2 regions of the Lentzea sp. CA-135723 genome follow, and region 1 is predicted to be linked to the other one. Evidence: riboswitches for the same ligand, from Rfam matches in the RefSeq annotation. Region 1 holds a riboswitch; the other holds the start of a gene.

Region 1 (15,618 bases):
CGCGGCCATCGTGGTCTGCAGCGCCGCGAACTCCTGGACGCGCTCGCTGCTCTCCGGCGAGATCAGCACCGTCGAGGACGCCTCGGTCGTGGTGAGCTCGCGGCCGATCTTGGCGGCCGCCGCGGCGACGACGGACACGCCCGGCACCACCTCGACCTCGAGGCCGAGGCGGACGCACAGGTCGTGCTGGTCCTGCACGCCACCGCCGGTCGCGGCGTCACCCGCGTGCAGGCGCACGACGACCTGGCGCGACGCGGCGGCGCGGCGGTACAGGTCGGTGATCTCCTCCTGCGTCACGCGCGAGAAGTCGACCAGGTCGGCGTCGGCGCGCGCGTGCTCGCGGACGCACTCGACGTCCACCGCGCTCGGGGCCCAGATGACGACGTCGGCCTCCGCGATGCGGCGCGCGCCGCGGAGGGTGATGAGGTCGGCGGCACCGGGACCGGCGCCGACGAAGGAGACCCGACCGGTCGTCGTCACGACAGCTCCACAGGGGGTTTGGGGAGAGAGGCTTGGACGGTGACCGTACCGTCTGCCACTCCGGCCACGAACGGGTGGCAGGCCCGCACGAACCGGGCTACCGCTTCCGGATCGCCCGCCGGGTGCGTGTGGAGGTACGACGCGTGCACGCCACCCACCACGAAACCCTCCGCGACGGGCCGCGAGTCGACGCCGCGCCAATGCCACGCGGGCGGGTCCGAGTGCGGTGTGGACAGCTGCGTGCGGTGGAACTCGTGGCCGGTCACGCGGCTGCCAGGGGTGTGCAGCGGCGAACTCGCGGACGCCACCGCGTCCCGATAGCCCAAGGTCAACTTGGGCGTCATGAACCCCTCGGCGTCGAGCACGCCGCACATCGGGTGCCCGTCGAGCGACCGCGCGAGGTACAGCAACCCTCCGCACTCGGCGTGCACCGGCGCACCCGATCGAGCGAACCGAGCGACCGCCGCGCGCAACTTCGCGTTGGCCGACAGGGCTTCCGCGTGCTGTTCAGGAAATCCGCCCGGCAACACCAGCCCGGCCGTGCCCTCCGGCAGGTCCTCGTCGTGCAGCGGGTCCAGGACCGCGACCGCCGCACCCGCCGCCTTCAGCACCTCGACGTGCTCGGCGTAGCCGAACGTGAACGCCGCCCCACCCGCGACCGCGACCACCGGTTCGCCGGCGACCCGGGAGACCTCCGGTTCCCACTGCGCCACGGCCATCGCGGGCACCGACGACGCGAGCCTGCGCACCGCGTCGAGATCCACGTGCTTGGCCACGGCGGCGGCGATCGCGTCCACGGCGGCGACGGCCTCGGCACCGTGCTCGGCCGCCGTCACGAGCCCCAAGTGCCGTGAGGGCAAGGAGAACTGCGGATCGCGCGGCAGCACCCCGAGCACGTCGAGCCCCACCTCGTCGCACGCCGACCGCAGCACCTGCTCGTGCCGTTCCGACCCGACCTGGTTGAGGATCACGCCGCCGAGCCGGACCGTCGGGTCGTAGCCGCGGAACCCGTGCAGCAACGCGGCCAGCGACCGGCTCTGCCCGCGCGCGTCCACGACGAACAGCACGGGTGCGTTGATCAGCTTGGCGACGTGCGCGGTGGAGCCGATGCCGGCGGTGTCGATGCGGCCGTCGAAGAGGCCCATGACGCCCTCGACCACGGCGATGTCGGACCCCTTGGCGCCGTGTGCGAAGAGGCCGGGGATCCGGTGTTCGCTGACCATGACCGGGTCGAGGTTGCGGCCGGGCTTGCCGGTGGCGAGCGAGTGGTAGCCGGGGTCGATGTAGTCGGGGCCGACCTTGAACGGCGCGACCCGCGAACCGGTGCGGCGCAACGCGGCCATCAGGCCGGTGGCGACGGTGGTCTTGCCGCTGCCGGAGGCCGGGGCGGCGATGACGAGCCGGTTCACCACCGCGCACCCCGCTGCCCGAAGGCGAGGGCGCGCGTGAACGGTCCACTCACCAAGCGATCCGCCGACTGCCCGGAAGCGACGGCTGTGAACGGTCCACTCACCACCCGATCCCTCGGCTGCCCGCAAGCGAGGGCACCGGTGAACGGTCCGTTCGTCACGCGGCCAGCCAGTTGCTCGGAAGCAGAGGCCGTGAACGGTCCGTTCACCACCCGGCTGGCCAGTTGTCCGGAAGCGAAGGCCCTGAACGGTCCACTCACCCCCCGGTCTCCCGACTGCCCGAAGGCCAGGGGGCGCGTGAGCGGTCCATTCACCGCCTGGTCCGCCAACTGGCCGGAAGCGAAAGCCCTGAACGGTCCACTCACCACCCGGTCCGCCCGCTGCCCGAAGGCGAGGAGGCGCGTGAACGGTCCACTCGCCACCCGGTCCCCCGACTGCCCGGAGACGAAGCCCGTGAACGGTCCACTCACCACTCGATCCCCCGCTGCCCCTTCTGCCCGGCGTCCATCGGGTGCTTGACCTTCGTCATCTCCACCACGAGGTCCGCCGCGTCCACCAACCTCTGCGGCGCGTACCGCCCGGTGATCACCACGTGCTGGTGCCCAGGCCGCGAGACCAGCGCGGACACCACCTCGTCCACGTCGATCCACCCCCAGTGCAGCGGGTAGGTGAACTCGTCCAGCACGTAGAACCCGTGCCGTTCCGACGCCAGCCGGCGCGCGATCTCCGCCCAGCCCTCCCGCGCGGCGGAGGCGTGGTCGTCCTCGGTGCCCTGCTTGCGGGTCCAGGACCAGCCCTCGCCCATCTTGTGCCACTCGACGGCACCGCCCTCGCCGGTCTCGTCGTGCAGCCGGCCGAGCGCCTTGAACGCGGACTCCTCGCCCACCTTCCACTTGGCGGACTTCACGAACTGGAACACGCCGATGTCCCAGCCCTGGTTCCAGCCGCGCAGCGCCATGCCGAACGCCGACGTCGACTTCCCCTTCATCTCGCCGGTGTGCAGCATGAGCAACGGGCGGTTGCGGCGCTGCCGGGTGGTCAGGCCGTCCTTCGGGACCTCGGTGGGTTGTCCTTGGGGCACTGGGGTTTCTCCTTCACGCGGCCCGGACGACGCCGGCGAGGTGGTCGGCGGACAGCTGGTCGAGCCGCACGCAGGTGCCCTGAAGCGCGTCGGCGATCTTCGCCGCCAGGCCGAGGCGCACGTGGCCCTGCTCGCAGTCGACGACCACGACGGCGGTCTGCTCCAGCAGCCCGGCGGCCTTCAGCGCGTCCTTGGTCGGATCGCCGCCGAGGCCGGACGAGGTCGCCCTGCCGTCCGTCAGCAGCACGACCAGGGGGCGCTTGCGCGGGTCCCGCAACCGTTCGATCTCCAGCACGCGGTGCGCCTTCAGCAGTCCGTCGGCGAGAGGGGTCCGGCCGCCGGTGCGCATCTTCTTCAACCGGGTCGCCGCCGCGTCGACGGACGTCGTCGGAGGCAACGCGACCTCGGCGGTCTGCCCGCGGAACGTCACCACGCCCACCTTGTCCCTGCGCTGGTAGGCGTCGCGCAGCAACGAGATCACCGCGCCGCTGACCGCCGACATCCGCTTCTGCGCGGCCATCGATCCGGAGGCGTCGACGACGAACAGGACGAGGTTCGACTCCTTGCCCTCGCGCACGGCCTTGCGCAGGTCGGCGGCGGTGAGCAGCAGTCCAGGCCCAGTCCGCCCCCGAGAAGCCTGGTGCGGCGCGGCGGTCGTCAGCGTGTCGACCAGGTGCAGCCCGTTGCCGTCCACTGTGGACGAACGGACGACCCGGCCGGTGCGGGCACGGGCGCGGGAACGCTTGCCCGGCGCGCCTTCGCCGACCCCGGGGACCTCCAGCAGCCGCGCCTTGAACGCGGGCGAGGGCTCCGGTGCCGGACGGTCCGCAGGCGCGTTTCCGTTGCCCTTGGGGCCTTCCTGCGGTTCGGGCAGCTCGCCGCCACCGGGGCCGTCGTCGTCCGGACCCTCGTCAGTCGGCTCCTCGGCGTGCTCGGCCGCCTGCTTCATGGCGTCCTCGAGCTGCTGCTCCTCGATGCCGGGCTCGTCGAACGGGTCGCGCCGCCGCCGGTGCGGCAGCGCGAGCCGGACGGCGGTCTCGACGTCGGTCTCCTCGACGGCGTCGGCGCCCCGCCACGCGGCGTGGGCGACCGCGGCACGGGCGACCACGAGGTCCGCGCGCATGCCGTCGACCTCGAAAGCGGCGCAGACGGCGGCGATCCTGCGCAGCTCACCGTCCGGAAGGGACACTCCGGCCAGCCGCGACCGGGCGTCGGTGATCTGCTGCTTCAACGCCAGGTCCTCGTCCGCCCACTTCGACGCGAACCCGGCCGGGTCGGCCTCGTAGGCGAGCCGGCGGCGGATCACCTCGGTGCGCACGGCGACGTCCCGCGCGGCCTTCACCGCCACGGTCAGCCCGAACCGGTCGAGCAGCTGCGGCCGCAGCTCGCCCTCCTCGGGGTTCATCGTGCCGACCAGCAGGAACTGCGACGGGTGCGACACCGACACGCCCTCGCGCTCGACGTGGGCGCGCCCCATCGCGGCGGCGTCGAGCAGCAGGTCGACCAGGTGGTCGTGCAGCAGGTTGACCTCGTCGACGTACAGCACGCCCCGGTGCGCCGCCGCCAGGAGCCCCGGCTGGAACGCCCGCACGCCCTCGGTCAGCGCCTTCTCCAGGTCGAGCGACCCGACCAGCCGGTCCTCGGTGGCGCCGACGGGCAGTTCGACCAGCCGCGCGGGCCGCCGCTCCACCCCGTCGTGCGGCGCGTCGGGGCAGTCCACCGTCCCGGGCGCGCAGCCGAAGCGGCACCCGGCCGAGACGTCGAGCTCGGGCAGCAACGCGGCCAGGGCGCGCACGATGGTCGACTTCGCGGTCCCCTTCTCACCTCGGACGAGCACGCCGCCGATACCGGGGTGCACGGCGTTGAGCAGCAGGGCGAGCCGGAGGTCGTCATGGCCGACGACAGCCGAAAACGGGAACATGCTCGGCGAAGTCCTTCCTCGGGTGTCCACGCCCGCGGTCAGGTGAAGAGGGGGACGAGTTCCTGACTTCCGGCGTCCAAAGCCGGTCACAGTCGCGGGACGGCGCCGGAGTCACACCGGCTTCCTCGCGCTCCCCTCACAGCCCAGGCATCGTCGCATTTCGCATGGCGGGGTCCAACAGCCAGGTGAGCGACGTCGCTAGATCGACCCGAGGAACTCCGTCCACGCCGCCCTGACCTCGTCCGCCGTCCACTCCAGGGCAGGCTCGGCCACGGTCACCTCGGTCTTGGCGAGCGGCCCGTCCTGCCAGAACCCGCCGAGGAACGTCCCGCTCAGCTCCTTGAGCCGGGCCGGGTCGCCGGGCAGGTGCAGCGCGAACTGGTGCGTGTGAGGTTCGGGCTGGTCCATCGCGGCGGCGACGACCTTGGCGTGCGCGACGTACGCACCGAGGCGAGGCAACACCGTGTCCAGGCCGTGCAACGCGGACAACGCGGCGGGCCACTGCTGGAACAGCATGCCGCCATAGCGGTGCCGCCAGACCCGTGCCTGCTCGACGAAGTCCAGGGTGCCCGCGAGCGCCGCACCCGAGATGCCCTCCAGCGACTTGTAGAACGACACGTAGACCGAGTCGAACAGGCCGGCGATCTCGGGCAGCGGCTTGCCCAGCCCGAACGTGCTCTCCCACAGCCGCGCGCCGTCGAGGTGCACGACCGCGTCCCGTTCGCGGGCCGCCTCGACCACCGACACGAGCTCTTCCCAGGCCGGCAGGACGAACCCGGCCTCGCGGTCCGGCACCTCCAGCAGCAGCGTCCCGAACGGCTCGGGGCAGGTGCCGACGTCGGCGTCGCGCACCCTGATCGGCCGCAGCCCGGACAACGCGGTCAGCGCGTCGTCCTCGTGGTTCAGCGGATGTGCCCGCGGGTGCATCGCGACGATCGGGTTGTGCGTGCGGTCCGCCCAGCAGCGCAACGCGATCTGCTGCGCCATCGTCCCGGTCGGCACGAACAGCGCGGCCTCGGTGCCCAGCAACGCGGCGACCCGCTCCTCCAGCGCACCCACCGGGCCGCCGTCGCCGTAGCGGTCGGGGTCGACGTCCGGCACCGGGCCGAGCGACTCCAGCAGCGTCTTCTTGCGGACTCCGGAAAGCTGACGGTTCAACACCCCAGCATCAAACCTCAGCTCAGCGGCTCACAGCCACCGACTTCGGCGCGCGGAACGACAGCAGGTTCAGCCACTCCGGCCTGGGCCCGACCAGGTGCAACGACGGTTCGTGCGCGGCCACCGTGCGCAACGTCACGGCGGCCTCCAGGCGCGCCAGGCCGGCGCCGAGGCAGAAGTGGCGGCCGTACCCGAACGCCAGATGGCGCGGGTCGGTCTCCTTACCGCTCAACAACAACACGAGCTCCGCACCGGCGGGAACGCGCACACCGGACAGAACGACCTCACGCGCGGTCAGTCGCCGCCACGTCACGACGGGCGTCTCGGTCCGCAGCACGTCCTCGACGAACGCCTCCGCGACGCCCGGCTCCGGCAGCCGCGCCCACAGGTCCCGGTCCTGCAACGCCCGGCGCAACGCCGTCGAGAGCAGCTGGGTCGTGGTCTCCTGGCCGGCGATCAGCAGGAAGTAGCAGAGACCGGCGGAGTCCTCCGCGGACACGCCGGCGTCGGCCAGCGCGCAGAACAGCTCGCCGTCGCGGGCGTGGTAGCGCTTGATCAGCCACTGGTGGAAGTCGCCGACGTCGCCGACCAGCTCCAGCTGGCGTTCGCGGGTGATGTCGCCCCAGAAGAACTCCAGCGACCCCGAGCTCCACCGCTTCAAAGTCGGTATGTCGACATTGGGCAGGCCGAGCAGCTCCATCAGCACGATCGCGGGCAGGTCCCAGGCGAGGTCCGATACAAGATCCATTTGGCTGAGATCCGTGCCACCCAGGCGTTCCAAAACGAGTTCGTGGATGCGAGGCTCCGCAGCGGCGACGCGCGCGGCCGTGAAGAACGACGCCACGAGCCGCCGCAGTCCGGCGTGGGACTCCGCCCCGTTGTTCGCGAGCGTCGGCGGGAGCGAGAAGCGCGCCCTGACCAGTGACCGCAACGCCGCCGGGGCCACCGGCGTCACGGCGGTCAGCGCGTTGTCGGGCAGGTAGGTGACGGGATCGGCCAGCACGGCGCGCACGTCGTCGTAGTCGGACACCACCCAGCGCCCGCCGAGGAACTGCACCGGAGAGGTGAGTTCGGCGCGCGTGAAGGTGAACAGGTCCACGAGCGGCACGCTAGCGGGCGGATGGGAGACTCAGGCGGTGACCGTGAGCACAACTGAGGCGATTTCCAGTCCTGGTGAGTCGACGTTCGACTGGATCGACGTCCGCTCTGAAGCGCGAGCCAAGGCCGGTCTGAGCCGGCGCCTGCGGCCGCGCACGTCGGACTCGGCGGACCTCGACCTCGCGAGCAACGACTACCTCGGGCTCGCCAAGGACAAGCGCGTCGCCGGTGCCGCCGCGGCCGCCACGCTGAAGTGGGGTGCGGGCGCCACGGGATCGCGCCTGGTCACGGGCTCGACCGAGCTGCACGCCGAGCTGGAGTTCGAGCTCGCGAACTTCTGCGGCTCGCAGTCCGCGCTGGTGTTCAGCAGCGGCTACATGGCGAACCTCGCCGCGGTCACGGCGTTGTCCGGCCCCGGCACGGCGATCGTCGCCGACCAGCACATCCACGCCTCGCTGATCGACGGCACGCGGCTGTCGAAGGCCGACGTCGTCGTCGCGGACCACTGCGACGTCGGCAAGGTCCGGCACGCGCTGGAGACCCGCGGCAAGAGGCGCGCGATCGTGGTCACGGACTCGGTGTTCAGCGTCGACGGCGACATCGCCCCGCTGAACGAGCTGCACGCCGTGTGCCGGGAGACCGGTGCGGCGCTGGTGGTGGACGACGCGCACGGCCTGGGCGTGGTCGGGCCGGGTGGCCGCGGTGCCGTCGCCGAGGCGGGCCTCATCAAGCAGCCGGACGTGATCACGACGCTGACGCTGAGCAAGTCGCTGGGCGCGATGGGCGGCGCGGTGCTCGGCCCGTCGCGCGTGGTCAAGCACCTGATCGACACCGCCCGGCCGTTCATCTTCGACACCGGCCTCGCGCCGAGCAGCGCGGCGGCGGCCCTCGCGGCGATCAGGATCCTGCGCGAGGAGCCGGACCGTCCCGAGCGCGCGCTGACCGTGGCGCACGACCTGAGCAACCGGCTGAAGGAGGCCGGGTTCCAGGTCAGCACGCCGACCGCGGCCGTCGTGAGCGTGCGGGCGCCGGGACCGGAGCAGGCGTTCCGGTGGGCCGAGACGTGCCGCACGAGCGGTGTGGTCGTCGGCTGCTTCCGGCCGCCGTCGGTGCCGGACCAGATCAGCAGGCTGCGGCTCACCGCGCGCGCCGATCTGACCGAGGCCGACATCGAGCGCGCGGTGCGCGTGATCAGGGAGAGCGCCGCATCCGCAGGTGTGGAATCCCGTCCTCGATGAACTCGGCCCCTTCGGCCACGAACCCGAACGACGCGTAGAAGTCGGCGACGTACGTCTGCGCGTCGAGCACCGCCGGTGTGCTGCCGATGTCCGCGATCGCCGCCTGCATGAGCCGGCGGCTGTACCCGCGGCCGCGGGCCATGCGCGCGGTGGCGACGCGGCCGATCCGGAGCGTGCCGTCGGGGTCTTCGAGCAGCCGGAGGTACGCGAGCGGCTCGTGCGAGCCTTCCGCTTCCAGCCAGAAGTGCCGGGTGCCCTGGTCGAGGTCGCGGCCGTCGACGTCGGCGTAGACGCAGTTCTGCTCCACGACGAAGACGTCCTGCCGCAGGCGCAGGATCGCGTAGAGCTGGTCGGGGCTCAGGTCGAGGCCCCACTGCCGCCGCAGGGTGGCGGGAAACTGTGTGGTTCGCACCTGGTCGTGGATATCAGAAGCCCAGCGTCTGCCGGTAGTTCGCGAGCCGGGTGTAGACACCAGGTTCATCTGGCCGTGCGCAGCCTCGGCCGAACGACACGACCCCCGCGAGCCGGCCGCGCACGACGAGCGGCCCGCCCGAGTCGCCGGTGCACGCGTCCCGGCCACCCCGCCCGGCGCACAGCATCGCGCCCGGCCGGTAGTCGGGTTCCTTGAGCAGGCACTCGGAGTCGGACAGGATCGGCACCGTCACCTTGCGCAGCGTCATGGCCGGCGGCACGTTCTCCGCCGTGCGCCCCCAGCCGAGCACCACGCCGTCGTCCCCGACCTCGCCGAGCGCGATCGTCCGGTAGGGCACCGGCTGCGCGAGCGTCAGGATCGCCACGTCGTCGCCCTTGGTGACCTCGACGTAGTCCGGGTGCCGCCACACGCTGCTCACCGCCGCGTCGACGCCTTCGGCCTTGTCGCGCAGGTCCGTGCGGCCCGCCACGACCCGGAGCTGCTCCGGCGGGCGCTGGTTCTTGCCGAGCACGCCCTTGAGCGTGACGCAGTGCGCGGCCGTCATGACCTTGTTCTCGGCGACGAGCGCGCCGCCGCAGATCAGCTGACCGTCCGTGGTGGTGATCGCCACAACCCACGGGGTGTCCGCCACCCGCGCGGGTGTCCCCCCAACGATCGCATCGGCCGTCGTACCGCCGCTGACCAGCGCGATCACCGCTACCAGCACGGCAAGCCGCTTACCCCTCACGGACCACTCCTCGTTGCGCCAGGTGGACGATCGGTCACCAACGGTAGCGATCGCGCTAGGACGGCGTCAAAACCGGAGATTCTTGTGCTAGTTTTCCGTTCGGCCGGAGATTTTGCGGTCAGTGGCATAGATCACGGGGGTATTGACGGTGTTGTTCGACTTCAGCCAGGTTCCGGCCTTCCTCATCGCGTGCGCGGTCGTCATCGTGACCCCCGGCGTGGACGCGTTCCTGCTCCTGCGCACGTCACTGCGGTCCGGGACACGTGCCGGGCTGCTGGCCCTGGGCGGGATCCACTCGGCCGCGGCGGTGCAGGTCGGCCTGGTGATCTCCGGGCTCGGGGTGGTGCTCGCCCGGTATCCGATGGTGCTCGTGGCGCTGCGGTGGGTCGGCGCCGGGTACTTGCTCTACCTGGCGGTTTCCATCACGCGCGGGCTGATCAAGCGCTCCGGCGGCGAGCCGGAAGAGGTCATGAGCGCGCGGCCGTTCCGGCAGGGCTTCCTGACCAACATCACGAACCCGAAGATGATCCTGTTCTCGCTGGCGTTCCTGCCGCAGTTCATCGGATCGGGTGAACCGGCGCCTCAGCTCGCCCTGCTCGCCGTGGTGTTCCTCGGGCTGGCGGCGGTGTGGGAGCTGATGATCGTGCTGGCGGCTTCCTCGGTGGCCGGGCGGTTGAAGCGGCCTGGGGTCTCCACCGCGCTCGACGCTGTTTGCGCGGCGGTGTTCCTGACGATGTCGGTCGGCCTGGTGCTCTGAGGTCAGTTCGGCTTCAGGTACGTCGTGACCCTCGTGTAGACGCCTGGCGCGTTCGGGCGGGCGCAGCCGATGCCCCACGAGACGACGCCTGCCAGCCTGCCGTCGACCACGAACGGGCCGCCGGAGTCGTCCACGCACGCGTCGATGCCGCCGTCCGGGTAGCCCGCGCAGAACATGGCCTCCGCGTCGTAGCGGGCGTAGGTCGCGGCGCACTGCTGGTCCGGCCAGATCGGGACGTAGGCCTTGTGCAGCAACGGGCTCTTGTTCGGGTCGGTCTCCGCCTGCCGGCCCCAGCCGTACACGGTGCCGACCGTGCCCGGCATGTGCACAGTGGACTCGGCCAGTGGCAGGGTCGCCTGCGGGAGCGGGTCGGCCAGGGTCAGCAGGGCGACGTCCTTGCCGCGGGACGGGGTCACGTAGCCCTCGGCCAGTCGGTAGGACCTGCCCGTGGTGGTCGCGCCGGTGGGCTCGTTGAGGTTCAGGCGCCCGCCCACGACCTTGATCGAGGCAGGCTCCCGGTCCTTGACGCAGTGCGCTGCCGTGGCCACCTGTTCCGGGGCCAGTAGCGCGCCGCCGCAGAACTGGTAGCCCGACTCCGTTGTCAGGGCCACCGTCCACGGCGCCTCGGCCGGCGAGGTCACCACCTCGCCGCCCACGATCCTGGGCTCGGCGTGCGCCGAGGTCGCCGCGGTCACGAGCAGGAGCAGAACCGCCGGCAGTCGCATGGGCTCAGGAGTACCGGGGCGATCAGGGCTGGACAACTCCTGGCGGGGAAGCGTCCACCACCGGGTGAAGGTCCTTGGCGTAGCGGGCAATCCGGACGTAGACGCCCGGCTTGTTCCTCCGGGCGCAGCCTTCACCCCAGGAGGTGACGCCGACCAGTTTGCCGTCGGCCACGATCGGGCCGCCCGAGTCGCCCTGGCAGGTGTCGACCTTGCCGCCCTCGTAGCCCGCGCAGAACATGTCGGTCCGCTGGAACTGCGGGTAGGTGTCCACGCAGAACGCGTCGGCGAGGACCGGCACGGTGGCCTGCATGAGGTAGCGGGAGGTCTTGCCGTTCTCCGCGGTGCGGCCCCAGCCGAGGGCGCGCAGTTCGGTGCCCGGCTGGTAGAGGGCGCGGTCGGTCAGCTCGGCCAGCGGGAGCGGTTCGTACGGGAGCGCGTCCTTCAGCGTCAGGACGGCCACGTCCTCGCCCGCGTCGGCGGAGACGTACTGCTTGTGGATCCAGATGTCCGCGACGGAGGCGACCACGCCCGCCTGGCGGTCCTGCTTGTCCTCGCGGCCGGCGACGACCTGCACCTCGCGGGGTGCGCGGCCGATGGCGCAGTGGGCCGCGGTGAGGACCTTCGCGGGGGCGACGATCGTGCCGCCGCAGAACTGGAGGCCGCGGTCGTCGACCAGGTAGACGGCCCACGGGTTGGCCTTGATGGACGCCCGCTCGCCGCCGACGACCTGCTCGTCGGCGGCGGCGGTGCCCGTTGAGGCGAGCAGAGCGGAGAGAACCAACACCAGGAGTCGTCTCATGACTCCAGATGGTAGCTACTCCGCTGAGCCGTTCGGAGCAACCTTGCTCCAGAGCTTGCCCGCGGCGCCCACGAGCGACTCGCCGATGTCGTTGATCGTCTTGATCAGCGGGTCGGCGGAGTTGTTCATGGACTCCTTGTACGAGCGGGCGGCGCCCTTGATGTCGTCGGTCAGGTTCGTCGTCGGCCGGTCGTCCTCGCGGCGCGGGTACGTGCCGGTGAGGATCTCGCGGTACTCCTCGCTCGCGCCCCAGCGCTGCAGCTCGGCGGCACGGACGACGACCAGCGGGTGGCTGCGCCGCTCGATGTCCACCAGCTTCAGGTAGCTGTCGCGGATGTCCTCGCCCTCGTACTCCTTGGCCTGCTCCAGGAACGACGCGATGTCGACCTGGTCGCCCGTGTCACCGGCGAACGCGAGGTGCACCCTCAGCGCGGCCTGCGGGTCCTGGCCCGCGAGAAGGCCGGCCCGGTCGCACGAGAGCTCGGTCTTGCGCTGCCACTCGTAGAGCGCCGCGATCACCGCGCGCAGGGCCAGCGTGCCGGCCACGTTCCAGCCCAGCGTGTGCCGCAGACCCAGCAGCCGGTAGAGGATCGTGTTGTAGAGCCCGTGGCCGGACATCGCATGGCCCAGCTCGTGACCGAGGACGAACCGCAGCTGCTCCCGGTCGAACCGGTCCACCAGAGCGGAGTTCAGCACGATGAAGGGCTTGTCGATGCCGAGCGTGTAGGCGTTGACCTCCGGCGAGTGCCGCACGAAGAGGTCCGGCACCTCCTCCAGGTCGAACGTCGACGCGACCTCGTTCCGCAACCGGTGCAGGTCGGGGAACTGCTTGGGACCGACCTTCACCGACGACGCCACCTGGACCAGGCGTTCCCCGCGCTCGGAGAACGCCGCCGCGACCGCCTTGACGATCGGTGCGACGGCAGGCACGGCGCGCAGCACCGCAAGGGCACCGCGGTCGGCCGGATGTTCGTAGGCGCGCGGGCTGATGCCCGGGAACCGCACCCTGGATGACTGCTCGACTTCCCCCGTCATGCCCCCAGGTTAGACACGATCCGGACAAGGCTGCACGGAATCGGCTCCAGACCGTTGCAAACTTGCGCGGTGAGCAGCGACGAAGACACCACGGTCCTCCCCCTGCGCGGCGGGGCCTCAGCCACCCTGGTCCGCCGTCGCGCGGTGGCCAACGACCGCGGCGCGATCCTCTACGTGCACGGATTCGCGGACTACTTCTTCCAGGAGCACGTGGCCGAGCACTACACGGCCCAGGGCTACGACTTCTACGCCGTGGACCTGCGCGGTTACGGACGGTCGCTGCGCGATGGCGAGCTGCCGAACTACACGACCGACATCTCGGTGTACTTCGAGGAGATCGACGCCGCGATCGCGAAGATTCGTGAAGAGCACTCACGTGTGGTGCTCATGGGTCACTCGACCGGTGGGCTCACCACGTCGTTGTGGGCGCACGAACGGCGTTCCAGCGACCTCATCGACGCGTTGGTGCTCAACAGCCCGTGGCTCGACGTCGTCGAACCGCCGCTGGTGCGGCAGATCGTGAAGGTGCTCGGCGGTGTCGCGCCGAAGGTGAAGATCCGCGCGAACCTCGGCGAGGCGTACGGGGCGGCGATCCACAACTCGCGCAACGGCGAGTGGGACTTCGACCTGAAGTGGAAGCCGCTGGCGGGCTTCCCGGTGCTCGCCGGCTGGATCCGGGCCGTGCTGCTGGGCCAGGAGAAGGTCCACAAGGGACTCGACGTGCGGGTGCCCGTGCTGGTGCTGCACTCGGACAGGAGCATGTTGAACGCCAAGGAGTGGAGCGAGGACGTGTCGAAGGCCGACGCGGTCCTCGACGTCGAGGGCATGCGCAAGTGGGGTCCGAAGATCGGCTCCTCGGTCAAGGTCGTGGAGGTCAAGGCGGGCATGCACGACCTGTTCCTGTCGCCTGCCCCAGTGCGTGCGGCGGTCTTCGCCGAGGTGGACGAGTTCCTGAAAACGGCTTGACCTCGTTGTAGGTCGAGGTTCGAGACTGGTCGTCATGAACATCGACTTCAACGCCTGGTACGCGCTCGAAAGCGCGATGCAAGACGAGAAGAGCCGCCGCGTGAGCCGGGCGACGTTGAAGCGTGTCGCCCGGTTCGCACGGCCGCAACGCCGTGCCGTGTACGGACTTCTGGCCACCTCGGCGGTGGCCGCGGTGCTCGCGGTGGCGTCCCCGGTGCTCGCCGGGCGGGTGGTCGACACGATCATCGCGGGCAAGGACTTCGGGCTGGTCGTGTGGCTGGCGCTGGCGATCGCCGGCGTGGCGGTGCTGGAGGCCGGGTTCTCGCTGGCCGAGCGGTGGCAGTCGTCGCGGGTCGGCGAGGACCTGATCCTGCGGCTGCGGCAGGCCGTTTTCGACCACGTGCAACGGATGCCGGTCGCGTTCTTCACCCGCACGCGCACCGGGGCGTTGGTGTCGCGGCTGAACAACGACGTGATCGCGGCGCAGCGGGCGTTCTCCGAGACGATCTCCGGGGTGGTCACGAACGTGATCGCGCTGGTGCTGACCCTCGCGGTGATGTTGACGCTGTCGTGGCAGGTCACGGTGCTCGCGATGGTCCTGCTGCCGATCTTCCTGATCCCCGCGCGGCGGATGGGCAAACGCTTGGCGTCGATGCACCGCGAGGCGGCGAACCTCGACTCGATGATGACGACGCAGATGACCGAGCGGTTCTCGGCTCCCGGCGCGACCCTGATCAAGCTGTTCGGGCGTCCGGACTTGGAGAGCGCGGAGTTCGGTGCGCGCGCTCGGCGCGTGCGGGACATCGGCGTGCGGACGGCCGTGGCGCAGTGGCTGTTCCTCGTGGCGTTGACGCTCGTGTCGTCGTTGGCGCTGGCGTTGGTCTACGGGCTCGGTGGCTGGTTCGTGTTCGAGGGGCAGATGGCACCCGGCACGATCGTGACGCTCGCACTGCTGCTGACGCGGCTCTACGCGCCGTTGACGGCGTTGGCCGGCGCACGAGTGGACGTGATGACGGCGCTGGTGTCGTTCGAGCGGGTCTTCGAGGTGCTGGACCTGCCGCCGTTGATCGAGGAGAAGCCGGAGCCGACTCCCGTGCCGGACGGCCCGGTGCGGGTCGAGTTCTCCGACGTGAAGTTCGCCTACCCGTCCGCGGACAAGGTGTCGCTGGCGTCGTTGGAAGAGGTGGCGTCGCTCGACACCCGCGGTGGCGAGGAGATCCTCGGTGGCGTGTCCTTCACGGCCGAGCCGGGGTCGCTGATCGCGCTGGTCGGCGCGTCGGGTGCGGGCAAGTCCACGATCGCGTCGCTGGTCCCCCGCCTGTACGACGCGGACTCCGGCACGGTCCGGCTGTCCGGTGTGGACGTTCGCGACCTGTCGTTCGACTCGATCCGCGCGACCGTGGGCATGGTGACGCAGGACGGGCACCTGTTCCACGAGTCGATCGGCGCGAACCTGCGCCTCGCGGCTCCCGCGGCGACCGACGAGGAGATCTGGGACGCGCTCGGCCGGGCCCGGCTCGCCGACCTCGTGTCGTCGTTGCCCGACCAGTTGGACACGGTCGTCGGTGAACGCGGCTACCGGTTGTCCGGCGGCGAACGGCAACGGCTGACGATCGCGCGGCTGCTGCTGGCCAAACCGCGCGTGGTGATCCTGGACGAGGCCACCGCGCACCTCGACTCGCGGTCGGAGGCGGCGGTGCAGGAGGCGCTGGTCGAGGCACTGGCCGGACGGACGTCGCTGGTCATCGCGCACCGGCTGTCGACCATCCGGGCGGCGAACCAGATCCTCGT
Region 2 (15,618 bases), on a different contig from region 1:
TCGCCGGTGTGGATCGCGACCATCGCGAGCACCGCCAGCGCCGGCGCGACGACGGTCTCGTGGCCGGTCTCCTCCGCGACCGCGAGCGCGGCGCGGGCCTCGACGGCCGCCTCCTCGATCCGCCCCGCCTGCAACAGGATCCTGGCCTGCACGACCGCGGTCATGACCTCCCTGGTGACGACCGCGGACGGCCCGCTGCGCACCCGCCGCACCACGGTGTCGGCGTCGGCGAGCTCGCGCAGCCCGGAGAGCAGGGTCGCGAGCAGCAGCTGCGGGTACGCGCTGAGGTCGTGCGAGGTGCTCGACCGCGCGGCCTCGCGCGCGAGGTCCAGCGCGGCACCGGGCTGGCCGGTGTCGCGGGCGATCGCGGCCAGCACCGCGAGCGCCGTCGCCAGCACGTCGTCCGGCGATCCCTGGTGGGTGCGCACGACGGCCTCGGCGAGCTCCTCCGCCCGGCGCCGGTCGTGGCCGAGCAGGCCCATCAGGCGGGTGATCTCCACCCACGGCACGAGTTCCGGGGCCAGGCCGGGTTCGCGCAGCAACGCCTCGGAGATCTCCAGCGACTCCTCGTGCCGTGCGCCGAGCAGCAACGTCGTCGCGACGCAGTGCCGGAGCTTCGCCGCGGGTTCCGGGGACACGTGGCGGGACAACGCCTCCTGCGCGAGGGCCTGCGCGGCGGTGAGCTTCCCGGCGGCGGTGAGCGCTCTCACCGCCATGACCGTGCGGTGGACCAGCGAAGCGGACGCTTGGTCGGTGAGCTCCAGCGCGCGCACCGCGAGCTCGGCCGCGGCCTCCGGCGCGTTCCACAGCACGGCTTTCGCGGCACTGACGAGCCCGTCGATGGACCGGGCGTCGCCGCGCTGGGCGCCGTGCAGCAGGTGTTTGGCGGCGATGACGGCGGAATCCCCGCGCCTCAGCAGCATTTCGCCCGCCTCGCGGTGCAGGGCGCGGCGCACGGGCTGCGGCACCGAGTCGGCGACGAGGCGCCAGAGCAGGTCGTGCCGGAACGCGAGCCTGTCGTCGAGCGAGGTGACGACGCCGGCGGCGATGACCTCGTCCAGTGCGGGCAACAGGATCGCGGTGCTCGACGCGAGCATCTCCGCGACGTCACCGGGTTCGAAGCGCTGGCCGAGCACGGACGCGACCTGCAGCAGGTGCCTCGCCTTGCCGCTCAACGCACTCACGCGGTCGCGCAGCACCGCCTCGGTCGCGCGCGGAGAGCGATCCGGCCGCAACGCGGCGTGCTCGTCCACGATGACGACCTGCTGGTCCTGGGCCAGTGCGGCGAAGAGCCCGAACAGCGCGGCGGGATTGCCCTGCGCGATCGAGGCAAGCGCTTTCAGGTCCTGGTCGGGAGTTCCGCCGGCGAGGTCGGTGACGAGGTCCTCGACCACGTCGTCCGCCAGGGGGCGCAGGTCGATCCGGACGGCACCGCGACCGGCCGCGGCGGCGAACAGGCGGTCGGCGCCCTCGCCGCGGCGGCGGGCGAGCAGCCAGACGACCCTTTCGCGGGTGGAGGCGGGTAACAACGCGCGGAGCGCTGCCAGCGTGCCGGGTTCGGCCAGGTGGAGATCGTCGAGGACGACGAGCGTCGGGCCTTCCGGTTGCCGTTCCGCCAGGCGTGCCAGCAGAAACGGCTGGTCCAGCTCGTCCTGCGCGGTGGCGACCTCGAAGCCGCGGCGGGCGGCGAGGGCGGCGGTCTCGGCCAGCAGCCGGGTCTTCCCGGTTCCGGCCGCGCCGTCGACGAGCACCACCCCGGTGCCCGCGCTCAGCACACCGTTCAGGAGGTCCCGTTCTCCCTCACGGCCGCGGAACACCCCGTCACGATTCCCCGACACCCATTTTCCTTTCGCTCCGCGGCGGCGGAGAACAAGCGCTGCATTACCACAACGACCCTCGCGGCGACCACCCCCGAGCCGTCGCGTCTAGCCCGTTGGGATGCCCTCACGGGCCGATCGTGAAGCTGCCGCTACCCATTCGGGTAGTTGCCCGCGGGATCATACGTGGAGCGGTCCTGTTGAGACGCCCATAGCGCAGGAAGCTTTACCTGGGCAAGTGGCGCGCTTTCTCCTAGCATCAATTCCGCTGATACTTTCAGCGGCGGATTGTGGAGAGATCTTGGAAAACCGGCTGAAAGTGTGGTGCGCCGGAATCAGCGATCAGGTGGTGCCGGGCACGACCACCGTGCTGGAAGGCGCTCCTGGCACGGGAAAGACGGCGGCGCTGGACGACCTCGCGGCACGCTGGGAGGCCTCCGGCAGGCAGGTCGTGCGCGCCCGCGGAAGTGCATTGGAAAGCGATCTTCCATTTGGGATCGTGGCACAGCTCTTCGACCTGGTGGACCCGGATCTCGTTCCCGCGGAGGCGCTGGGTGCGGTGCAGCTCACCGCGGCCGCGCCCGATTTTCCGGTGCTGCACGGCGTCTACCGGCTCGTCGCCGCGCTGGGGTCGCGTACCTCGCTGCTCGTCGTCGTGGACGACGTGCACTGGGCCGACGCCGCGTCGTTGCGCTGGCTCGCCTATCTCGCCCTGCGGGTGCAACGGCTGCCGGTCGCCCTGGTGCTGTCGCTCGGCGTGGGCGAGCGGTGTGACGACCCGTCGTTCGGCGAGATCATGGCGGCGTGCCAGCGGATCGTGCTGGACAACCTGACGTCCGCCGAGGTCGGCCTGCTGGTGTCCGGCGCGCTGGGCGAGGCGGCGCCCGAGTTCGTGGCCGCGTGCTGCGAGGCGACCGGCGGCAACCCGTTGACGGTGACGCGCCTGCTCAGGGCGTTGGCGGAGGACGCGGTGCCGCCGACCGCCGAGGCCGCGTGGCGGGTGGCGCAGCGCGGTGCGGAGGTGGCCGGCGAGATCATGGCGGCCCGGCTGCGCCGCCGCCCGGCCGCCGTCGTGGCCGCGGCGCACTGCCTGGCCGCGCTCGGCCCGTCGCCGCATCCCGGGGTGCTGGCCGAGCTGACGCGGCTGAGCCCGGTCGAGCTCGCGGAGGCCGTCCGGACCGTGGAGCTGCTCGGCGTGGCTGGGCCCGCCGTGCTCGACGACATGCCCGCGCCCGCCCGAGCCGCGCTGCACCTGCGGGCCGCGAGGTCCCTGCGGGCGCACGGAGCGTCCGATCGGGCAGTCGCCGACCACCTGCTGGAGACGTCGCCAGGCCTGGAGCCGTGGGCGGGCGGGGTGCTCGACCGCGCCGCCCAGGAGGCGGTCAACCATGGCGACACGGCCGGTGCCGCCCGGTTGCTGTGGCGGGCGTTGCGCGAACCGGTGGCGAACCCGTCGCGGGCGTTGCGGCTGCTGGGGATCGCCGAGCTCGTCGGCGACCTGCCGGGCGCGACGGCCAGGCTGCGCGAGGCCTATCAGTCCGATGTGGACGACGTGGAGTCCGCGATCGCGTTGTCCTACGCCCTGCACGCCGCCGGCGAACCGGCCGAGATCCGTGCCGTTCTGGGCAGTTCTCCGTGCGCGCAGGCACATCTGGCCGTGCACGGGCTGGCGTGGCAGGAGGCGGTGCCCTCGACCGTCTCGCTCGACTCCCCCGCCGGCGTGCTGCACCGCGTGATGGTGGGCGACATCAGGGCTTCGGAGGCCGTGCGGCTGGTGTCGACGGACGGCGTGCTGGCGTCGCTGGCGTCGGCGATGACGCTGAACCTCGCCGACTCGCTGGACGAGGCACTGGCCCTGCTGGACGAGGTCGACCGCGGGCAGGCACCGGTGTTGCGCGCGCTGACGAACGTGATGCGCGCGAACGTCCAGCGCCGCAAAGGAGATCTCGCCTCCGCCCGCGCCGACCTGGAGACCGCCGGGGAGCACCTGCGGCAGGACGGCCGCTGGCACGCGGTCACGGCGTGGCACGCCGCGCTGCTCGCGGACATCCTGCTGGAGGAGGGCCGCCTCGACGAGGCCGCCGCGGTCATCGCCGGGGCCACGACGGAGGACACGCGCCGGGTGTGGTCGTTCGGCGGCGTGCTGACCGTGCGGGGCCGGATGCTGACCGCGCGGGGTGACGATCACGAGGCCCTGGAAGCGTTCCTGGCCGCCGGACGGCACTGCGCGGCCTGGCCGTACCGCAACCCGGCGGCGTTGTCGTGGCGTTCCGGCGCGGCTTTGGCGTGCGCGGCGATGGGCGACGGCGAACGCGCCCGCGACCTGGCGATGGAAGAGGTCGTGCTGGCCCGCGAGTGGGGCGCGCCGCGGGCGTTGGGCATGGCGTTGCGCGCCGCGGGCCGGGTGACGGCGGGCGCGGCCGGGCGGACGTTGCTGGAAGAGGCCGTGCGGGTGCTGCGCGGCTCCCCCGCCCGTCTGGAACTCGCGCGCGCGTTGGTGGACCTCGGCGTGGTGGTGCGCCGGCAGGGAGACACGGCCGGTGCGCGTGTGTGCCTGCGGGACGCGGTGGACCTGGCGCAGAAGTGCGGGTCGTCGGCGATGGCCGCGCGGGCCTACTCCGAACTGGTCGCCACCAGTGCCGGGCCTCGTCGGATGCGTCAGACGGGACCGACCGCGCTCACCCCGGTGGAGCATCAGGTCGCTGAGTTGGCGGCACGCGGCCGTTCGGATGACGAGATCGCGTCCACGCTGCTCATGCCCGCCGAATCGGTCTCCGGCGTGCTGTCGGGCATCTACCGGAAGCTGGGCGTATCAGGCCGTTTGCAGCTCGCGGATGCCCTTTTGGGCGAATAGTTCGGACCCGTTCGGCCGATGGCCGGATTGCGACTTTCGGTCCTATCGTCCTGTCGCATGGCGAGCGAATTTCAGCGCAGCAAGGTGGTTCTGGTCTTCGGGGCCATGGACGTGACCGGGGACGGGTACCTGACCGAGGAGGACTTCCGGCTCCTCGCCCAGCGCTGGTCCGGGCTGCGCGGCAGCGACGAGAAGCTGCTGACCCAGGTGATGCTGGGCTGGTGGGAGACCCTCCAGCAGGCGGCGGGCGGCGCGGAGCGGGTGACGCTGGACGACGTGCTGAGCGTCGTGGACCTGCTGCCGGACCACATCGAACCGGTGCTGGGCACGGCCGACGCGATGTTCGGCGCCGTCGACGCCGACAACGACGACTACGTGTCCGAGGCCGAGTACCGGGTGATGATCGAGGCGTGGCTCGGCCACGAAGGCGACACCGACTTCGCCGTGCTCGACCTGGACGGCGACGGCCGGTTGTCGCGGGCCGAGTTCGCCACGCTGTGGGCGGAGTTCTGGGCGGGCGACGACGCCGACGCGCCCGGTTCGTACGTGTTCGGGCCCGTTCAGGCGGCCTGAACGAGGGTGAAGAACTCCTGACGTGACGCGGGGTTGTCCCGCAGCACGCCCTTCAACGCGGACGTGACCGTGCGGGAGCCGTTGACCCGCACGCCGCGCAATGCCATGCACATGTGCTCGGCCTCGATCACGACGCCGACCCCCAGGGGCTGCAACTGGTCCTGCAACCAGTCGGCGACCTGCTTGGTGAGCCGTTCCTGCACCTGCAGATCCCTGGCGAACATCTCGACGACCCTGGCGAGCTTCGACAGCCCCAGGATCCGTTCGCCCGGCAGGTAACCGACGTGCGCGACGCCGTGGAACGGCAGCATGTGGTGCTCGCACAACGACTGCACCGGGATGCTGCGGGCGAGCACGAGCTCGTCGTAGCCCTCGTCGTTGGGGAACGTCGTCATGGTGAACTCGCGGGGCGTCAGCATCTCCGCGTAGGCGTGCGCGACCCGGCGGGGCGTGTCCGCCAGGTGCACCGAGTACGGGTCCTTGCCGAGTGCCTTGAGCAGGTCCGTTACCGCCCGCTGCGCCGCTTCGACGTCCATGGCGCCACGGTAGATCCGCTTTTCGATTTTAGTCAACAAGAGTAGTTTTTAGAGATGGCCGACCCCGTCGCCGCCGTCGCGGCCCTGGACGAACCGAACCGGCGCAAGCTCTACGACCTCGTGGCCCGCGCGACCTGTCCCATCAGCAAGGACGAGGCAGCGGCGGCCGTCGACCTGCCCCGCACGACGGCCGCGTTCCACCTCGACAAGCTGGTCGAGATGGGGTTGCTCACAGTGGTCCACGAACGCCGCACCGGACGGTCGGGGCCGGGTGCGGGACGGCCGGCGAAGCTCTACCGGCGGTCGGACGAGCAGATCGCGGTGTCGTTGCCGGACCGGCGGTACGAGGCCGCGAGCCATCTCGTGACGGACGCGTTGGTGGAGGCGGAGCAGACCGGCGAGCCGGCGCGGGTGATCCTCAATCGCCGCGCCTACGAGTGGGGCGCCGATCTTGCCGGGCAGGCCGCAGAAGCGGACGCGTCGCGCGGGCCGGCGTCGAACCGCGTGACGGAGGCGTTGGCGCGCTTCGGTTTCGAGCCCCTGGCCGAGGGTGGATCGATCCTGCTGCGGAACTGCCCGTTCCACAGCCTGGCGCACCGGCACACCGAGTTGGTGTGCGGCATGAACCTCTGCCTGATCAGCGGCCTGCTGGACGGGATCGAGGCGAGCGGCGTCACCGCCCACCTCGATCCGTCACCGGGTCACTGCTGCGTCAGGATCTCTCAGGCGCCGTCTTCCAGGTCGCCCTCGGTCTCCAGGTAAGCCGCCCTCAGCGCGTCCAAAGTGGACTCCTCGGGGTGTTCCCACATCTTGCGCTCGGCCGCCTCCAGCAGGCGTTCCGCGATGCCGTGCAACGCCCACGGGTTCGACGTCTGCATGAACTTGCGGGTCTCCGGGTCGAGCACGTACGTCTCGGTGAGCTTCTCGTACATCCAGTCGGCGACGACACCGGTCGTGGCGTCGTAGCCGAAGAGGTACTCGACCGTCGCCTGGAGCTCGAACGCGCCCTTGTAGCCGTGGTTGCGCATCGCCCCGACCCAGCGCGGGTTCACCACGCGGGCGCGGAAGATCCGCGAGGTCTCCTCGGTGAGCGTGCGCGTGCGGACGGCCTCCGGGCGGGTGCTGTCGCCGACGTACGCGGCGGGTGCCTTGCCCGTCAACGCCTTCACCATCGTGACCATGCCGCCGTGGTACTGGAAGTAGTCGTCCGAGTCGGCGATGTCGTGCTCGCGGGTGTCGATGTTCTTGGCCGCCACCGCGATCCGGCGGTAGGCCGACTCCATGTCCTGGCGCGCCTCGATCCCGTCGACGCCACGGCCGTAGGCGTAGCCGCCCCAGACCGCGTAGACCTCGGCGATGTCGGACGAGTCGCGCCAGTTGCGGCTGTCGATCAACGGCAGCACGCCCGCGCCGTACGCGCCCGGCTTGGAACCGAAGACGCGCAACGTGGCGCGGCGCTGGTCGCCGTGCTCTTCGAGGTCGCGCAGCATGTGGGCGCGCACGAAGTTGTGCTCGGCCGGTTCGTCCAGTGCGGCGACGAGCTGCACGGCATCGTCCAACATGGACACGACGTGCGGGAAGGCGTCCCGGAAGAAGCCGGAGATCCGGACCGTGACGTCGATGCGCGGGCGGTCGAGCTCGTCGAGCGGGACGACCTCCAGGCTCGTGACGCGCCGCGACTGGTCGTCCCACACCGGCCGGACGCCGAGCAGCGAGAACACCTCGGCGATGTCGTCGCCGGACGTGCGCATCGCGGACGTGCCCCAGACCGACAGGCCGACCGAGGGCGGCCACTCGCCGTCGTTCTCGTCGCGGTAGCGGGCGAGCAGCGAGTCGGCCATCGCCTGGCCGGTCTCCCACGCGAGCCGCGACGGGATGGCCTTCGGGTCGACCGAGTAGAAGTTGCGGCCGGTCGGCAGCACGTTCACCAGGCCGCGCAGCGGAGAACCGGAGGGGCCTGCCGGGATGTAGCCGCCGTCCAGCGCGTGCAGGACGTTCGTCATCTCGTCGGTGGTGCGCGCGAGCCTCGGCACGACCTCGACGGCCGCGAACTCCAGGATCTTCCGCACGTCCTCCGACTCGTGCAGACCCGCCGCGGCCGCGCGGTCCCAGCCGGCGTCCTCCATCGCCTGGACGAGCGCGCGGGCCTCTTCCTCAACCGCGTCAACGTCTTCGCGGCCCGTGGTGGTGAGCCCGAGCGCTTCCCGCAAGCCCGGCAGCGCGGCGACCTGACCGCCCCACATCTGCCGTGCCTGCAACATGGCGAGCACGAGGTTGACCCGCACGCTTCCGGTCGGCGCCTCGCCAAGGATGTGCAGGCCGTCGCGGATCTGCACGTCCTTGACCTCGCACAGCCAGCCGTCGACGTGCAGGATGAACTCGTCGAACTCCGCGTCGTGCGGGCGGTCCTCCATGCCGAGGTCGTGGTCGAGCTTGGCGGCCTTGATCAGCGTCCAGATCTGCGCGCGGATCGCCGGCACCTTGGCCGGGTCCATCGCGGAGATGTTGCCGTACTCGTCCAGCAACTGCTCCAGGCGCGCGATGTCGCCGTAGCTGTCGGCGCGGGCCATCGGCGGCACGAGGTGGTCGACCAGCGTGGCGTGCGCACGGCGCTTGGCCTGCGTGCCCTCGCCGGGGTCGTTGACGAGGAACGGGTAGATCAGCGGCAGGTCGCCGAGCGCCGCGTCCGTGCCGCAGGACGCCGACATGCCGACGGTCTTGCCGGGCAACCACTCCAGGTTGCCGTGCTTGCCGACGTGCACGACCGCGTCCGCGCCGAAGTTCGACTCGACCCACCGGTACGCCGCGAGGTAGTGGTGCGACGGCGGCAAGTCGGGGTCGTGGTAGATCGCGATGGGGTTCTCGCCGAACCCGCGCGGCGGCTGCACGATCACCGCGACGTTGCCGGACCGCAGCGCGGCCAGCACGATCTCGCCGTCCTTGGACTTGGAGTGGTCGACGAAGAGCGTGCCGGGCGCCTCGCCCCAGTGCTCCCGCATCGACTCGCGGAAGTCGTCCGGCATCGTCTCGTAGAACTCGCGGTAGTCGGCAGCGGCGATGCGGATCGGGTTGCTCTCGAACTGCTCCTGCGTGAGCCAGTCGGCGTCCTGGCCACCGGCGGCGATCAACGCGTGGATGAGCTTGTCGCCGTCGAGCTCGTCGACGCCCGGCAGCTCGTCGCCGATGTCGTACCCGTGCTCCCGCATGGCCTTCAACAGCCGGACGGTGGACGCGGGCGTGTCGAGGCCGACGGCGTTGCCGATGCGCGAGTGCTTCGTCGGGTACGCCGACAGCATCACGACGATCTTGCGTTCGACGACGGGGATGTGCCGGAGCCTGCCGTGCCGCACCGCGATGCCCGCGACGCGCAGCGCCCGTTCCGGGTCGGCGACGTAGACGGTGAGGCCGTCCTCGTCGATCTCCTTGAAGGAGAACGGAACCGTGATGATCCGGCCGTCGAACTCCGGGATCGCGACCTGGGTCGCGGTGTCCAGAGGAGACAGTCCGTCGTCGTTCTCGTCCCACGTCTCACGGCTGGAGGTGAGGCACAGGCCTTGGAGGATCGGCACGTCCAGCGCGGCGAGCGCGCCAACGTCCCACGCGTCGTCGTCACCGCCGGCCGAGGCCTTGGCGGGGTTCGTGCCGCCCGCCGCGAGCACCGTGACGACCAGCGCGTCGGCCTTGCGGAGCGTGTCGAGCAGCTCGGGTTCGGCGGTGCGGAGCGAGGAGCAGTAGACCGGCAGGGCCTTGCCGCCCTTGGCCTCGATGGCGTCGCACAGCGCGTGCACGAACGCCGTGTTCCCGGCGACGTGGTGCGCGCGGTAGTAGAGCACCGCGACCGTGGGGCCTTCGGCCGTCGTCTCTTCCCGTTCCAGCACACCCCACGTGGGGGTCGCCGCGGGGGCCGCGAAGCCGTGGCCGGTCAGCAGCACGGTGTCGGAGAGGAACTTGTGCAGCTCGGTGAGGTTCGCCGGGCCGCCGTGCGCGAGGTAGAGGTGCGCCTCCGCACACACGCCACCGGGCACCGTCGACAGCTCCATGAGCGCCGCGTCGGGCTGCATCTCACCGCCGAGCACGACGACGGGCAGCCCGCAGGCCAGCAGCCAGTCGAGCCCTTCCTCCCACATCCTGCGGCCACCGAGGATGCGCACGAGGACCAGCTCGACATCGTCCACGAGCCCGGGAAGGTCGTCGACGGTGGTGCGCGCCGGGTTGCCGAGCCGGTACTCGGCACCGCTCGCACGCGCCGACAGCAGGTCGGTGTCGGAGGTCGACAGCAGCAGGATCACGCAGGCTCCATCCCTCGTGGGGTCCTCGCCCCAGGTTGCGGGTGACGGCCGAAGCGGAGTTCCTGACTCCCAGCGTCGTGCGCTGGTCACAGTGGCGGGACCGCGCCGGATTCACACCGGCTTCCTCCTGCGCTTCGTCGTTCGGGCTCACCCTAACCGGCGGGTTACAGTCCGACCTATGCGTAGTCACCCGGATGCCTGCCCCGGCGCCGTCGAGCTGCATCAGGCGGCTGACGGTGGGCTGGCGCGCATCCGGGTGCCGGGCGGCACCCTCTCCGCTGCTCAGTGGGACGTCGTGCGAGGTGCGGCTCTGGAGCTCGGGTCCGGCGCGGTGGAGCTGACCTCGCGGGCGAACCTCCAGATCAGAGGCCTGTCGGACGGCGTGGAACTGGGTGCGCGGCTGGCCGCGGCGGGGCTGCTGCCGTCGGCGACGCACGAGCGGATGCGCAACATCATCGCGGCGCCGCTGGAGGACAACCAGGCGCTGGTCGACGAGATCGACGAGACGCTGTGCGCGGACGCCTCGCTGGCCGGGCTGCCGGGGCGCTTCCTGGTGACGGCAGGTGCCGCGGTGAGCGGGCTCGGCGGTGACTTCGGGCTGGTCAACGAGCCGTCCGGCGGCTTCGTGCTGCTTCTCGCCGGCGCCGACACGGGCGTTCGCGTCACCGACCCCGTCGACGCCCTCCTGTCCGCCGCCCGCCTCTTCCAGCAGGTGCGCGGCACGGCCTGGCGCCTGTCCGAAGTGGACGACGGTGTGCGAAAGATCACCGCCCACTTCGGCATTTCCGACGCCCCGCGCGTCACCCCGGCTGTGACTCCTGTCGCACCTTCACCGTTGACCCCAGGCGTTCCACTCGGCCGCCTCGACGCTGAGCAACTCCCCGGCGTCGCCCTGCGCCTGACCCCGTGGCGCAGCCTGGTCGTGCCGGCCGGCACCGACACCACCGGCCTCATCACCGACCCGCGCTCCCCCTGGCACGGCGTCAGCGCCTGCACCGGCCGCCCCGGCTGCGCCAAGTCGCTCTCCGACGTACGCGCCGATGCACGCGCCTGGCTCAACATGCCCCACCACACACACGGGCCAGGCCGGGTACCCCCAATTTCGATTCTAGGGAGCAGGTCCGACAGTCCTGGCGCTGTGCACTGGTCGGGCTGTGCCCGCCGCTGCGGCCGCCCGGCGGGCGAAGTGATCGAGTTCGTCGCGACCGGCGACGGCTACGAGGAGATCCGTTGACGCAGTACATCAAGGACGGGGCGGAGATCTACCGCCAGTCCTTCGCCACCATCCGCGCGGAGTCGGACCTCACCGGGTTCCCCGACGACGTCGCGAAGGTCGTCGTCCGCATGATCCACGCGTGCGGCATGACCGACCTGCCCGCCGACGTCGCGTTCTCCCCGAACGTCGTCCGCGACGCGCGCGCGGCCCTGCGCAGCGGTGCGCCGATCCTGTGCGACGCCAACATGGTCGCGTCCGGCGTGACCCGCCGCCGGCTGCCGCAGGACAACGAAGTCCTTTGCTTCCTGCAGGACCCGCGAACACCCGGACTGGCCAAGGCCATCGGCAACACGCGCAGCGCCGCCGCCCTCGAGCTCCTGCAGGACCGGTTCGGCGGTGCGGTGATCGCGATCGGCAACGCGCCCACGGCGTTGTTCCACCTCCTCGACCTCATCGCCGCCGGGGCGCCGCGGCCCGCCGCGATCCTCGGCATCCCGGTCGGGTTCATCGGGGCCGCGGAGTCCAAGGAAGCTTTGGCCGCAACGGATCTGGAGCACCTCGTGGTGCGCGGACGGCGCGGCGGCAGTGCCATGACGGCGGCGGCCATCAACGCGATCGCGAGCGAGGAAGAGTGACGGGCAAACTTTACGGCGTCGGCCTGGGTCCCGGTGACCCCGAACTCGTGACGGTCAAGGCCGCGCGGCTCATCAGCGAGGCCGACGTGGTGGCGTTCCACAGCGCGCGGCACGGCAGGTCCGTCGCGAAAACCATTGCGGCGCCGTACTTCCGCGACGGCCAGATCATGGAACAGCTCGTCTACCCGGTCACCACCGAGGACACCGACGACTACCAGGGCGAGATCGACTCGTTCTACGAGGAGGCCGCCGCCAAGCTGGCCGCGCACCTCGACGCGGGCCGCACGGTCGTCGTGCTCGCCGCGGGAGACCCGTTCTTCTACGGCTCCTACATGCACATGCACAAACGCCTCCAAGACCGCTACGAGTGGGAGGTCGTTCCCGGCGTCACGTCGGTGAGCGGCGCGTCCGCGGTCCTCGGCACCCCGCTCGTCGAACGCGACGAGGTGCTCACGATCCTGCCCGGCACCCTCCCGCCCGCCGAACTGGCGAGCCGCCTCGCCGACACCGACTGCGCGGCGATCCTCAAGCTGGGCCGCACTTTCGGCAACGTCCGCAGCGCGCTCGAAGCGTCCGGCCGGCTCGACGGCGCCTGGTACGTCGAGCGCGCCACCACCGGCAGGCAGAAGATGTCGCCGCTGGCCGACGTCGACCCCGGCGAGGTGCCGTACTTCTCGCTCGCCCTGCTGCCGAGCCGGTCGAAGCCCGCCAAGCCCAGGGGCGAGGTCGTCGTCATCGGTCTCGGCCCCGGCGACCGCGCGTGGCTCACCCCGGAGGCCCGCCAGGAGCTGGAGGCCGCCGACGAGCTGGTCGGGTACAGCACCTACCTCGACCGGGTGCCGGCACGCCCCGGTCAGAAGAAGCACTCCTCGCACAACCAGGTCGAGTCCGAACGCGCCGCCTTCGCGCTGGACCTCGCCCGCAAGGGCGCGCGCGTCGCGGTGATCTCCTCCGGCGACCCCGGCGTCTTCGCGATGGCCACGGCGGTCCTCGAAGTGGCGGCGGAGACCGGCGACGTGCCGGTGCGCGTCCTCCCCGGCGTCACGGCCGCGAACGCCGTGGCCGCCAAGGCGGGCGCGCCGCTCGGCCACGACTACGCGGTGATCTCGCTGAGCGACCGCCTCAAGCCGTGGGACGTCATCGCCGAACGGCTCGAAGCCACCGCCAAGGCAGATCTGGTGATCGCGATCTACAACCCGGCGTCCAAGGCCCGCACCCATCAGGTGGCGGACATGCGCGACCTGCTGCTCCGGCACCGCGCACCGGAGACCCCGGTCGTCGTCGGACGTGACGTCGGCGGCCTGGAGGAGGAGATCCGCGTCCTCACGCTCGGCACCCTGGACCCGACCACGATCGACATGCGCTGCCTGCTGATCATCGGCTCGTCCCAGACGGTCGTGACTCCTGAGGGCGTCGTGTTCACACCCCGGCGGTACCCGACCAGCTGACGGCGTCGTCCACGGAGGCCACCACTTCCGCCGGCGGGAGCGGTGGCCTGCGCACGACCACTACCGGAATCCCGAGCTGCTCGGCGGCGTCGAGCTTGGCCGACGTCATCGGCCCGCCGCTGTCCTTGGTGACGAGCACGTCGACCGCCCGCGACCGCATCAGCTCCAGCTCACCGTCCACGGTGAACGGACCGCGCGCGAGCAGCACCTCGATCCGGTGCGGCAGCGGCGGTTCCGGCGGCTCGACCATCCGCGCCAGGAACCACTGCGGGCACCCGGCGAACTCCGCCAGGTCCTGCCGCCCGGTCGTCAGGAACACCCGCTCCCCCGGCAACGACCGCGCGGCCTCGGCGACGCTGTCCACCCACGTCCAGCCGGGCCTGGGCTCGAAACCGGGCCGCCGCAGGACCAGCAACGGCACGCCGACCTGCTGACAGGCCTCGAAGGCGTTCTGGGTGATCCGCCGCGCGAACGGGTGCGTCGCGTCGATCACGGCCCTGACATCGTTGTCCCGCAACCACTGCGCGAGCCCGTCGACACCGCCGAACCCGCCGATGCGCACCTCGCCCGCGGGGAGGGCGGGACTGCTGACCCGCCCGGCCAGCGACGAGACGACCCGGCGGCGCGGAACGACAGACCCGCCCTCCTCGACCGCACCGGCCACCAGCCGCCGCGCGAGGTCCCGCGCCTCCCCCGTGCCACCGAGGACGAGGATCATCGAACGCGGGTGGCCGAGTACAGGTGGCTGTCCGGGAACTGCGTCGCCCCCAGCACCCGTCCCACGATGATCACCGCGGTCCGCTTGATCCCGGCCGCCGCGACCTGCGCCGCGATGTCGTCCAACGTCCCGCGCAACACCACTTCGTCGGCACGCGACGCGTACGCCACGACCGCCACCGGGCAGTCCCGGCCGTAGTTCGGCACGAGCTCGGCGACGACGTCCGAGATCCGCTGCACGGCCAGGTGCAGCACGAGCGTCGCGCGACTGCGCCCCAGCGTGTCCAGGTCCTCGCCCTCGGGCATCGGCGTGGCGCGCTGCGAGGTGCGCGTCAGGATCACCGTCTGTCCCACGCCGGGCACGGTGAGTTCGCGCTGCAACGACGCCGCGGCGGCGGCGAAGGCGGGCACCCCCGGCGTGACGTCGTACTCGATGCCCAACGCGTCCAACCGGCGCATCTGCTCTGCCATCGCGCTGAACACCGCCGGATCGCCGGAGTGCAGCCGCGCCACGTCGAGCCCGGCCTCGGCGGCCGCGACCAGTTCGGCGACGATCTCGTCCAGGGTCAGCTCGGCCGTGTCGACCCTGCGCGCGCCCGGTGGGCAGAAGTCCAGCAGTTCCACCGGCACCAGCGCGCCGGCGTACAGGCACACCGGTGACGAGGCGATCAGCGACTGCCCGCGCACGGTGATGAGATCGGCCGCCCCTGGTCCGGCGCCGATGAAGTGCACGGTCACTTGATGACGCTCCACGTGGTCACGGGCATGTGCGGCCGCCACCCGGTGAACTTGCCGACCGCCGACCCGCGGTTCACGGCTATCCGCACCAGGTCGCCGCCGAGCTTCGCGTACCACTGCGCCACGACGGCCTCGGACTCGAGCGTCACGGCGTTCACCACCAAACGACCGCCGGAAGCCAAGGCGTCCCAGCAGGCCTGGAGCACGCCGGGCACGGTCACCCCGCCGCCAACGAAGATCGCGTCGGGCTTCTCCAGGCCCTGCAACGCCTCCGGTGCCCGTCCGATGTGGACCTCCACGCCCGGCACGCCCAGAGACGCAGCGTTACGACCGATTCGCTCTGCGCGTTCGGCCGACTGCTCGACGGCGATGGCGCGGCACGTCGGATGCGTGCGCGCCCACTCGATCGCGATCGAGCCCGATCCGGACCCGACGTCCCACAGCACCTGCCCGGGCAGCGGCGCCAATCTCGACAGCGAAATAGCCCGCACCTCTCGCTTCGTCAGCTGGCCATCGGATTCGTACACGTCGTCGGGCAGTCCGGGAACCCGCGAGAAAGCGCTCCCGCCGTACTCGATCGCGATCACGCACAGCGGGTCCGAGTCCTGCCCGGACCAAGGGTAAACCCGCTCGGCGGCACCACCTAGCTGTTCGAGCACGATGATCGGTCCGGCAAGCGCCGCAACGGTCTCCGGGTCACCACCGAGCACGAGCACGCGCCGTCCCGGCGTCAACACGGGGCGTAGCAGGTCGGCCGAACGAGCCACCAGCGACACGACCTCGACCTCGTTCAAC

The links. Region 1 has a riboswitch for cobalamin ahead of ACQEU1_RS34885 (putative cobaltochelatase). Riboswitches for the same ligand answer to the same signal wherever they lie in the genome.
Region 2: linked by a shared signal. The riboswitch ahead of cobN (cobaltochelatase subunit CobN) and the one ahead of ACQEU1_RS34885 (putative cobaltochelatase) in region 1 are both predicted to bind cobalamin.

Annotation. Positions count from the first base shown of each region.
Region 1 is NZ_JBNJMK010000001.1:7,423,983-7,439,600, reverse strand. Features, by position in the region: gene ACQEU1_RS34900 (cobalt-precorrin-4/precorrin-4 C(11)-methyltransferase) at 1-480, opposite strand, end outside; gene ACQEU1_RS34895 (cobyrinate a,c-diamide synthase) at 477-1,889, opposite strand; gene cobO (cob(I)yrinic acid a,c-diamide adenosyltransferase) at 2,356-2,970, opposite strand; gene ACQEU1_RS34885 (putative cobaltochelatase) at 2,984-4,891, opposite strand; cobalamin riboswitch at 4,928-5,061, opposite strand; gene ACQEU1_RS34880 (threonine aldolase family protein) at 5,090-6,049, opposite strand; gene ACQEU1_RS34875 (hypothetical protein) at 6,072-7,148, opposite strand; gene ACQEU1_RS34870 (8-amino-7-oxononanoate synthase) at 7,192-8,385, shown strand; gene ACQEU1_RS34865 (GNAT family N-acetyltransferase) at 8,339-8,797, opposite strand; gene ACQEU1_RS34860 (serine protease) at 8,811-9,545, opposite strand; gene ACQEU1_RS34855 (LysE family translocator) at 9,694-10,302, shown strand; gene ACQEU1_RS34850 (S1 family serine peptidase) at 10,305-11,027, opposite strand; gene ACQEU1_RS34845 (S1 family peptidase) at 11,050-11,826, opposite strand; gene ACQEU1_RS34840 (M48 family metallopeptidase) at 11,842-12,861, opposite strand; gene ACQEU1_RS34835 (alpha/beta hydrolase) at 12,931-13,827, shown strand; gene ACQEU1_RS34830 (ABC transporter ATP-binding protein) at 13,862-15,618, shown strand, end outside.
Region 2 is NZ_JBNJMK010000002.1:566,776-582,393, reverse strand. Features, by position in the region: gene ACQEU1_RS38755 (LuxR C-terminal-related transcriptional regulator) at 1-1,838, opposite strand, end outside; gene ACQEU1_RS38750 (AAA family ATPase) at 2,119-4,671, shown strand; gene ACQEU1_RS38745 (EF-hand domain-containing protein) at 4,729-5,244, shown strand; gene folE (GTP cyclohydrolase I FolE) at 5,232-5,780, opposite strand; gene ACQEU1_RS38735 (helix-turn-helix transcriptional regulator) at 5,835-6,542, shown strand; gene cobN (cobaltochelatase subunit CobN) at 6,503-10,069, opposite strand; cobalamin riboswitch at 10,105-10,239, opposite strand; gene ACQEU1_RS38725 (hypothetical protein) at 10,248-11,303, shown strand; gene ACQEU1_RS38720 (precorrin-8X methylmutase) at 11,300-11,920, shown strand; gene ACQEU1_RS38715 (precorrin-2 C(20)-methyltransferase) at 11,917-13,368, shown strand; gene ACQEU1_RS38710 (cobalt-precorrin-6A reductase) at 13,340-14,086, opposite strand; gene cobM (precorrin-4 C(11)-methyltransferase) at 14,083-14,823, opposite strand; gene cbiE (precorrin-6y C5,15-methyltransferase (decarboxylating) subunit CbiE) at 14,820-15,618, opposite strand, start outside.